Regions from separate parts of the Streptomyces sp. KR80 genome, predicted to be linked through region 2. Evidence: riboswitches for the same ligand, from Rfam matches in the RefSeq annotation. Region 2 holds a riboswitch; the other holds the start of a gene.
The links. A riboswitch is a leader RNA that binds a small molecule or an ion and turns the genes downstream of it on or off. The one in region 2 is predicted to bind cobalamin.
Positions count from the first base shown of each region.

Region 1: another riboswitch for cobalamin. It lies ahead of ACTWQI_RS26435 (ABC transporter substrate-binding protein); the one in region 2 lies ahead of ACTWQI_RS10870 (cobalamin biosynthesis protein).

Region 1 covers NZ_JBQQCD010000025.1:37,639-42,836, reverse strand. The annotation lists gene ACTWQI_RS26440 (iron chelate uptake ABC transporter family permease subunit) at 1-749, opposite strand, end outside; gene ACTWQI_RS26435 (ABC transporter substrate-binding protein) at 746-1,975, opposite strand; cobalamin riboswitch at 2,261-2,429, opposite strand; gene narI (respiratory nitrate reductase subunit gamma) at 2,498-3,238, opposite strand; gene narJ (nitrate reductase molybdenum cofactor assembly chaperone) at 3,235-3,924, opposite strand; gene narH (nitrate reductase subunit beta) at 3,921-5,198, opposite strand, start outside.
Region 2 covers NZ_JBQQCD010000005.1:295,396-300,593, forward strand. The annotation lists gene ACTWQI_RS10860 (putative cobaltochelatase) at 1-239, opposite strand, end outside; gene ACTWQI_RS10865 (cobyric acid synthase) at 316-1,956, opposite strand; gene ACTWQI_RS10870 (cobalamin biosynthesis protein) at 1,953-2,951, opposite strand; cobalamin riboswitch at 3,303-3,428, opposite strand; gene ACTWQI_RS10875 (hypothetical protein) at 3,597-3,854, opposite strand; gene ACTWQI_RS10880 (inorganic phosphate transporter) at 3,873-5,114, opposite strand.

The DNA.
Region 1 (5,198 bases), on a different contig from region 2:
CGCTTGGTGATCAGCAGGGCCGCGGCCAGGCCGGCGCCGACCACCGGCAGCATCACCTGCAGGTCGGGCCAGGTGGTGGCGCTGAAGCTGCCCAGGCCCCACATCACGAACTGCTGGGCGTGCTCGGGGCGTGCGTAGACGAGCATGACGCTCACCACCGCAGTCGCGGCCGAACCGATCATCACGCCGATGACCAGGAGCGTGACCGCCGAGCGCACCCAGCGCGAGAGCACCAGCACCAGCGCAAGTACGCAGGCGGCCCCGAAGGCCGCCGCCACGACGACGCCGACGCGTCCGGCACCCGCCAGGTTCCCGGTGAAGCTCCCGGCGACGCCGCCGGTGCTCACCACGACCGCGGCGACACCCATGCTGGCGCCGGAGCTGACGCCGAGGGAGAACGGGTCCGCGAGGGCGTTGCGGAAGAGCGTCTGCATCTGCACGCCGGCCACGGCGAGTGCGGCGCCCACGGCGACCGCGGTCACCGCGCGGGGCAGCCGCACCTCTTCGACGATGACCCGCCAGCGAGGGTCGGCTCCGGCATCGCCCAGCAGGACCCGTACCACCTCGGTGAGCGGGACACGGTACGAGCCGAGCGCGATCGCGAGGACGAACAGGACCACGGTGCCCGCGGCCAGCCCGCCCAGAACCAGCGCGCGCCGCCGCCCCGTTGCCGACGCCGCCCGTGCTGCGGCGGCCCCGGCGCCGTCGCCGACCGCCGGGACCGGCGGGTGCGGAGCAGTGGTCCTCACGCTTTGGGCACCTTCTTGTAGAACGTGAAGGTGTGGCCCGGGGCCGCGTCCGGGTGCAGGATCGCGAACAGGTCGGCGAGTACCAGGTCGGGGCGGATGACGCCGCGCTCGTAGAAGTCGTTGCCGCCCTCGGGGCTCAGGGCTTTGGTGTTGGACCACACCTGTCCGTCGCGGGCGGCGGTCAGCTTGCCGTAACGGCGGTCCGCCTTGGTGGCGTCAGTAGTCGACTTCCACGACTGGTCCACCAGCCACGTCGGCGCGTCACCGCCCTTGGCGAAGACCGCTTCGAAACCGAGTTGCAGGTTGCCCGTCCCCTTGGTGCCCGCCCACGGGTAGGTGCCACCCGCATCCTTGATCAGCTTGCCGACGTAGGAGCCACCGGAGGCCATGTTCCACGTGCCCTGATACATGGTGCCCGGCAGCACCTTCGCCGCCTTTCCGGCCTTCGCGGCCTTGGCGGCGACCTTGGTGTAGTCCGTCTCGATGGCGTCGAAGACCGCACCGGCGCGCCGCTCGGCGCCGGTGAGGGCGGCCATGGCCTTGATCCACTCTGCCCTGCCCAGGGGAGTGGACTCCAGCCACTCCGCGTTGGCGACAACGGAGATGCCCGCCTGCCGCAGCTTGGGGTACTGCGGATCGTCCGTGCCCTGGGTCATCAGCACATCCGGCTGGGCCGCGATGACCTTCTCCGTCGCGATCGTGCGCTCCGGCGCGTACTCACTCACCCGGCCCGACTTCACGCGCTTGCGTACCTCGGCGGAGGTGACGAACGAGCCGTCGGCAACGCCGGTGAGAACGTCCAGGGTTCCCGTCTCGGTGAGCAGGGGCAGATGCGTGGTGGACGCGGAGTACAGGCTCTTGATCGGCGTGGTGATCTGTTGCGCCTTCGCCAGGTCGCCGCTGAGTTTCGGCTTGGGCGCACCGCACTTGACCAGGACGTACGACTCGGGCTTCCCCTTGGGGTAGGGCTCCTTGACCGTGAGGACCTGGTAGCTCTTCTCGTATCGGAGGGTGAAGTTCTTCGCGTGCCGCACCTTGGACTTGACGGGGAAGTAGTCCTTCGCCGGGTCGAAATCGTCAGTGCAACCCCGGCCCTTCCCGTGAGCCGTGGTATCCGCTGAGCGGGGTGCCGTGTCGTCACCGCAGGCGGTGAGGGCGAGGCCGACGACGACAACGGTCACCGCAGCCAGCGTGCGGCGACGAGGCATGACTGGTCTTGTGGGCATGACTGCTCCTGGCAGGAAGGAAACCGCACGGGCCGTCCCGGCGCGGGCAAAGGGCAAGGCGCCCCGACGGGCCGTAGGGCTGAGAAGGAGATCCGTCGGCGGTGAATCAGCGGGCGGATCAGAGTCTGCGGAGGCGCGACGCGCCCGCCCCGGGGCGGGCGTCGCACGGCGCAGTGGCCGCGTTGTGCGGACAGCCTTGCGGACAGCCAACAGCAGATCGCTGCGCGGAGATGGCGGACATACGGATGCCACCGGCCTCTCTCGGGGAGTTCCGCCCCGGACGTCGAGGTGCGACGGCGTGAGTCTCCTGACTCGGGGTCAACGCTTCCCCGGCCTTCCCGCCCGCTACGGGGCCGTGGCCGTGTCGGGGTCGCTCCCCACTCACAGTGGCGGTACCGTGCCGGAATCCCACCGGCTTCCTCGTTCCGCCGTCGCCTAACGAGGCCAAGAATCGCAGACGCACGGGCCGCCCCGCCAGACGCCCTGCCTGTGCGGAACGGCACACGCGGCGCGACGTGAGTGTCAGCGTCGGGCGGGCGGGGCGGTCGGCGTCTCCCACGCGCGTGAATAACGGCGGGCATCCGGGCCCTTCGGGTCCCGGCTGCGGTACACCACGTACGGCCGGACCAGATAGCCCAGCGGTGCGCTGAACACGTGCACCAGGCGGGTGTACGGCCAGATCGCCAGCAGGGCGAGTACGACGAGATTGTGCACCTGGAAGCTGATCGGGACGCCCGTCATCAGTTCCGGCTGCGGGTTCAGCGAGAACAGGCTGCGGAACCACGGCGCGACGGTGGCGCGATAGTCGTAGCCGCCGCCGATGAGGTTGTCGCCGACGGTGTTCAGCATCCCGGTCGCGATGGCGGCGGTCAGCAGCGTGTACATGATCTTGTCGTTGGTCGTGGTGGCTTTGCGCACGGCGGGCACGGTGATCCGGCGGTAGAGCAGAATCGCCAGGCCCGCGACCGTGGCCAGCCCGGACAGCGTGCCCGCTGACACCGAGAGGACGTGGTACGCCCCTTCCGAGACGCCGACGAACTCGGTCCAGCTCGCCGGGATCAGGATGCCCATCGCGTGCCCGCCGATCACCGCCAGCAGTCCGAAGTGGAACAGCGGGCTGCCCAGCCGCAGCAGCCTGCTCTCGTAGAGCTGCGAGGACCGCGTGGTCCAGCCGAACTGGTCGTGCCGGTAGCGCCAGATGTGCCCGAGGACGAAGGAGGTGAGGGCCACGTACGGTATGGCGAGCCAGAGCAGGGTGATCACCGGCGTCCTCCCAGCTCGGGCTGCGTCATGGGATCCATGGCGAACGGCTCCAGACCGACTTCTTCCTCGGGCGGGCCCTGTGCGGCCAGTTCGGCGATCCGGCGCCGGTCGGCCGTGCCCAGCTCGGGCAAGGTCGCACACACCGCCTCGAGTACGTACGTATATGGCGACCCGCCGTCCACCAGGGACAGCCGGAGCAGTTCCACGACGGCTCGGTGCTCGACGAGCAGCCGCCGACCGGACGTGGGGTCGACGGTCGCGGCGAACTCCAGCACCACGGCGAGATGGTCGGGGAGTTCGTGGTCGCCAAGCGTGACACCTGCCGTCTTGTAGGCGTGCTTGAACCGCAGCAGCGCCATGCCACGCTTGCGGGTGTCGCCGTAGGCGTAGTAGGTCAGATGCAGGCAGCTGCGACGGCGCAGGTCGAAGGTCTCCACATAGTGCGCGGCCAGGTCCATCGGCGACATCCGGCGAGCACTCTCGACGAACGACACTAGCGCCGGACCAGCCGGCGCGGGCACGGACCCTGCCGCTGCCGCCATCTCCTCCAGCAGGTTCAGCCTCTGGCCGGTCGGATAGTCCAGCAGCAGACCGGCGATCCGCCACACGATCCGCCGCTGCCGCTCGGACAGGTGCTGGGCTGCCGCGTTCCCGGTCCCTCGCTTGCCCACCCGGAGCGGGCTCATCGGACGCCCTCCGTCGCGGGGGCCTGCTCGGTCTGCTGACCGTCGTCAGGGGAGCCGCCCCGTTCCTGTTGGGCCGGGAACAGGCCGTCGGTGCGCTCGCCGTCCCAGTTCAGCAGGTTGATGCGGGTCCGCTTGTCCTCGGGCGCCGCGCCGTTGGTGTCGGTGAGGTGGAACTTCTCCGCCATCGCATCGAACGCGGTCATGCCAGGACCGCCGTCGCCGTCCAGGCTGCACCCCGTGGCGATCGCGTCCAGCCGGTGCGCGTCCGCGCCCGCGCCGCTGGGGATCACGTACCGCTCCTCGTACTTGGCGATCGCCAGCAGCCGGTACATGGCCTCGACCTCGTCGGGCGTGAGCCGCACCGACTCGGCGATCTCCGGCGTGGTCGGCTCGCCCAGGTTGATCCGGCGCATGTGCGCGCGCATCGCGGCAAGGCGTTGCAGCGAGGCACGCACCGGCCCGACGTCGCCCGCGGTGAACAGCTCCGCCAGGTACTCCACCGGGATGCGCAGCGCGTCGATCGCGCCGAAGAGGTTGCCCGCGTCCTCGCCGTCATGTCCGGTCTCGGCGAGCACGTCCACCACCGGCGAGAGCGGCGGCACGTACCAGACCATCGGCATCGTGCGGTACTCCGGGTGCAGCGGCAACGCGACCTGATAGTCGACGATCAACCGGTAGACCGGTGAGTTCTGTGCCGCCTCGATCCACTCGCTCGAGATGCCCGCCCGCTCGGCCTCCGCGACCACCCGCGGGTCGTGCGGGTTGAGGAACACGCCCAACTGGGCCGGGTAGAGGTCCTTGTCGTTCTCGACCGAGGCCGCGTCCAGCACCGCGTCGGCGTCGTAGAGCAGCACGCCGATGTAGCGCAGCCGCCCGACGCAGGTCTCCGAGCAGACAGTCGGGATGCCGACCTCGACGCGCGGATAGCAGAAGGTGCACTTCTCGGCCTTGCCGGTCTTGTGGTTGAAGTAGATCTTCTTGTACGGGCACCCGGTGACGCACTGCCGCCAGCCGCGGCAGCGGTCCTGGTCGACCAGGACGATGCCGTCCTCGCTGCGCTTGTAGATCGCACCGGACGGGCAGGACGCCGCGCAGGACGGGTTGAGGCAGTGCTCGCAGATCCGCGGCAGGTAGAACATGTACGTCTGCTCGAACTCGAGCTTCACCTGCTCGGACACCTTGGCCAGCAGCGGGTCCCGGCCGATCTGCTCCGGACCGCCGCCCAGGTCGTCGTCCCAGTTGGCTCCCCAGGTGACCTTGGTGTCCTCGCCGGT
Region 2 (5,198 bases):
CAGGCCGGGTCGGGAGCGGCCGGAGCACAGGAGAAGCGGCAGCCCGGCACGACGTCCACCGAGGGCATCAACGCCGCCAGCGCACGTACTGCCGTCGACTTGGCCGTGCCCTTCTCGCCGCGCACGAGCACACCGCCGACAGCCGGGGAGACCGCGTTGAGGAGCAGCCCCAGCCGCAGGTCGTCCATGCCGACGATCGCGGTGAAGGGGTAGTGCGGAACATGTGCGGTCGTGGTCATGCGGCTTCCATTCCCTCTCTCCCAGCGGCCCGGCGGCCGTGGAGTGCTCCGCTGTCCGAAGCGTTCGTGGCGCGTGTCATGGTGCTCCAGGTGCGATGAAGGGCAGACCGGACGGAACGCCTTGCTCGATCAGCCGCAGCAGACCGTCCGTGTCGGCGTGTTCCTCGATCAGGTCTCCGAGCCGGTCCAGCTGCTCCTCGCGCAGCGCTCCGAACGAGGTGTCCGGGGCCGGGACGAAGCGGCGCCCGGCCGCCTTCGCCACCCGGCGCAGAAAGGCCCGGCGGAAGCCGTCGCTCTCCAGCGAGCCGTGCCAGTGGGTGCCCCAGACGGCCCCCCGCCGGCAACCGTCGAGGAACGCCTCGTCCGCTGCGCCGACATCGGCCACCCCGTGGTGGATCTCGTAGCCCTCGACCCGCTCCCCGAACGCCTCGCCCACCGGCCGCGCGAGGGTCTTCTCGGCCGCGAACCGGACCCGTACCGGCAGCAGTCCGAGCCCGTCCACCGCCCCCGCCCGGGACTCGACCTCGTCCTCGATGCGCTCGCCGAGCATCTGGAAGCCGCCGCAGACGCCCAGCACCGGCCGGCCCTCCGCGGCCCGCCGGAGCACCGCGTCCGCGATGCCGCGCTCGCGCAGCCACGCCAGCGCCCGCACGGTGCCGCGGGTCCCGGGGAGCACGACCAGATCGGCGTCGGCCAGCTCTTCGGGCCGGTCCACGAACCGCACCACCACACCCGGTTCGGCGGCCAGCGCGTCGACGTCGGTGAAGTTGGACATCAGCGGCACGGCGGCGACGGCGACCCGCAGCACGTCCTCGCCGAGCGGCGGAGCGACCGACGACTCCCGGACCGCTCCCCGCATCGAGATGTGCAGCCCGTCCTCCTCGTCGATGCCGAGCCCGTGCGCGAACGGCAGCACGCCGTAGGTGCGCCGCCCGGTCAGCCCGCGCAACATCTCAAGACCCGGCTCCAGCAGGGACGCATCGCCGCGGAACTTGTTGACCAGATACCCGGCGACGAGCGCCTGGTCCTCCCGGCTGAGCAGCGCGGTCGTGCCGAAGAAGGACGCGAAGACGCCGCCCCGGTCGATGTCCCCGACCACCGCGACCGGCAGTTCCGCGGCCCGCGCGAGGCCCATGTTGACGATGTCGGTGCGCCGCAGATTGATCTCGGCCGGGCTCCCCGCTCCTTCGCAGATCACCGCGTCATACCTGCCCCGCAGCTCCTCGAGGCACTCCAGTACGGTGCCGAACAGCTCCTCCTGCCGCCCCTTGTACGGCGTCGTCCCGGCGGATACGGCGTCCGGTTGCGGCGTCGTGGCGGGCCCGGGCCTCCCGGATCCGCCGGTCCCCCCGAAGTACCCGCGGGCGCTCAACTCGCCCACCGGCTTGCCCAGCAGTACGACCTGGCTGCTGCGGTCGCCGCCCGGCTTGAGCAGCACGGGGTTCATCAGCGCCGTCGGTTCGATTCGCGCGGCCGCCGCCTGCATGGCCTGCGCCCGGCCGATCTCCGCACCTTCCCGTGTCACAAAGGAGTTCAGTGACATGTTCTGTGCCTTGAACGGCGCGACGGAGATGCCCTTGCGGGCCAGCCACCGGCAGATCCCCGCCGTGACGACGCTCTTCCCGGCGTCGGACGTGGTCCCCGCAACCAGCAGACCGCCGCCGCGGCGACCACGGACCTTCCCTCCAGCTACTGCTGGGAGATGCCCCCAGCTCATACGCTCCCCTCCCCAGCGGGTGACGTGCCCCTACCCGCGGGGCGCGCGGCGCGTTCCGTCAGGCGGCCCACGATCAGGCGTCCGGCGGCGCACGCCGCCAGTGCGAGCAGACTGACGCGCCGTGACAGTCGCACCGCGCGCTCGATGTCCGGGGTGTCCACCGGCCGGTTCTCCGCACCAAGTACGGGCCGGTGTTCGACCCGGCCGCCGTAGGCGAGGGTGCCGCCCAGGCGGACGCCCAGCGCTCCCGCGAACGCGGACTCGACCGGCCCGGCGTTGGGGCTCGGGTGCTCGCGCGCGTCTCGGCGCAACACCCGCCCGGCTCCTCGCCGGTCCGGCCCGGCCAGCACCGTCAACACGGCCGTGAGCCGCGAACCCGGATAGCCCACCACGTCGTCGAGCCGGGCCGAGGCCCAGCCGAAACGGCGGTGGCGAGGCGATTTGTGGCCCACCATGGCGTCCAGCGTGTTGACGGCGCGGAAGCCGGCCAGGCCCGGCACTCCCGCGACGGCGCCCCACACCAGCGCGCCGACGACGGCGTCGGAGGTGTTCTCGGCCACCGACTCCACGACGGCCCGTGCGATCTGCTGCTCGTCGAGGGACTGGGGATCCCGGCCGCACAGGTGCGGCAGCCGCTCGCGCGCCGCTTCGATGTCCTCCGCGGCCAGCGCGGCGCCGATGGCCCGTGCCTCACGCCCCAGGGATGTGCCGCCCAGCACCGCCCAGGTGGCGACCGCCGTCAGCGAGGCCACCGCCGCGGGGGAACGGCGTACGGCGCGCTGCAGCCCGGCGGCGACCGCCACCGCGCCGCCCGCGCAGACGGCGGCGTACAGCGCCCCGTACCCGCGGTGGTCGTGCCACAGTCGGCGCTCCGCGGCGGCCGCGGCGCGCCCGAACGCGGCAACGGGGTGCCCGCGCCGGGGGTCGCCCACGACGAGGTCGCAGACGAAGCCGAGCGCGGCGCCGCACACGAATGAGGTGTGTTCGGCAGGCATCGGCTCAGACCGCCGTCGTGCCTCGGCGTGGACACCGCGTCGTGCCGCGGCGTGGACAACGACCACGGGATGACGTACGGACGGCTTGTGACGTGCGGCGGCAGCCCGGCATGGCGACATGTCCTCACTCAGGGTCCGCGCCCTGGCTCGACGTACCGGCGGTGAGAGTCTCCTGGCTCCCGGATCGGCGCTCACGAGGCGCGCCAACAGGGCTCACGGCGTCACGGGTCGATGGCCCTCGCCCGGCTCTGCGTTGTGCTCGTCGCGCGCAGCATCGCTGCCGCTGCCCCCGGGACTTCGGCCGGGGGACCTCCACAACGCCGTACCGGACTTGGTCTCGACCCGCTCCTTCATCCGTGTTCCCGGTCGGTGCGCCCCTCCCCGGCCTTCCAGCCCGCAGGACGGGCCGTGACGTATCGGGTGGGGGAGCGCTCCTCGGTGACAGTGGCGGGACCGCGCCGGATTCGCACCGGCTTCCTCTCCTGCCGCCGTTTGGCGTCGGCAGTCCACCACGCCCCGCGAAGGCCCGTCAACTTGCCTGTGACCTGCGAGAGGAGAGTGTGCCCAGACACACAACGACGGCCCGCGGGGTGGGAGACACGGGTGGTGTCTCCCGCCCCGCGGGCCGTGGCCCCGGATCCGTCGTCAGGCGACGATCAGGTGGAAGCCGTACGCGATGGCGGCCGCGCACAGCGCGAAGCAGGCGTATCCGCCGGTGCGCGCAAGCAGCGTGGCGGCACCGGTCGCGGCGCTCGTGCCGGTCGTGTCGGCACTGCCGTCGGTGTGTGGCCGTGGCTTGCGAGAGGTGCCGACGATGCCGAGGGTGAACAGACCCACGACCCCGACGGTCACCACGAGGCTGACGCCGAAGACCTGGCCGAGTGCTACCCAGTCGATGTTCATGAAAGGAGGGTTCCTTAGCTAGGCCGTGACCTGGACGGTGGCGGGCTGGGACTCGCCGACGGGGTCGGGCTCGGCGCGCTCGTCGGGCTCGGCGGAGACCGGGGCGCCGACGGGGGGCGGGGAGACCGCCTGGATGGCGGCGGTGACGACACCCGCGGGCTCCACGTCGTTGACGTTGGTGTGATCGACCGGCTTGCGCCGCGAGGCAATCCAGATCGCGGCGCAGGCGACGAGGGCCAGCACGGCGACGGCGGTGACGCCCGCTGTGCCCTGCTGTGCCAGCAGGGCGGCGGCGCCGCCGACCAGCCCGGCGGCCGGCAGGGTCAGACCCCAGGCGGCGATCATCCGGCCCGCGGTCGACCAGCGCACCACAGAGCCCTTGCGGCCCAGGCCCGCGCCCATCACCGAGCCGGAGCAGACCTGGGTGGTGGAGAGTGCGAAGCCGAGGTGGGAGGAGGCCAGGATGGTCACCGCGGCGCCGGTCTGGGCGGCGAAGCCCTGCGGCGGCTGGATGTCGGTGAGGCCCTTGCCCATGGTGCGGATGATCCGCCAGCCACCCAGGTACGTACCGAGGGCGATGGCTATGCCGGCCGAGGCGATGACCCACAGCGGCGGGTCGGCGTCCGGGGCCAGCGCGCCGCCGGTGATCAGCGCCAGCGTCATCACACCCATGGTCTTCTGCGCGTCGTTGGTGCCGTGGGCCAGGGAGACCAGGGCGGCGGAGGTGATCTGGCCGGCTCGGTAGCCCTTGGCGGTGGCCTCCGGGTCCGCGTGCCGGGCCGCGCGGTAGGTGAACCGGGTGGCCAGCATGGAGGCGAGGCCGGCGACGACCGGCGCGGCGAGGGCCGGGATGAGGATCTTCATGACGACCTCGTCGCCATGGACGGCACCGAAGCCGACCGAGGCGACGGTGGCACCGATCAGGCCTCCGAAGAGGGCGTGCGAGGAACTCGAGGGGAGGCCGGCGAGCCAGGTCAGCAGATTCCAGACGATCGCGCCCACCAGACCCGCGAAGATCACTTCGGGCTGGATCCCGGTTTCGTCGATGATGCCCTTGGAGATCGTCGCGGCGACCTCCACGGAGAGGAACGCGCCGACGAGGTTGAGGACCGCCGACATCGCCACCGCCGTCTTGGGCCTGAGAGCCCCGGTGGAGATGGTGGTGGCCATGGCGTTGGCGGTGTCGTGGAAGCCGTTCGTAAAGTCGAACACCAAGGCCGTGATGATCACGATCCCGATGAGAAGCGTGATGTGTTCCATTCACCCAGGCAATCAGTTCGAAGGTCAGTGGCGTTGCGACCGTAGGGACACGGGGTGAACGGAAAGTTAACGGGAGGGGGTGTC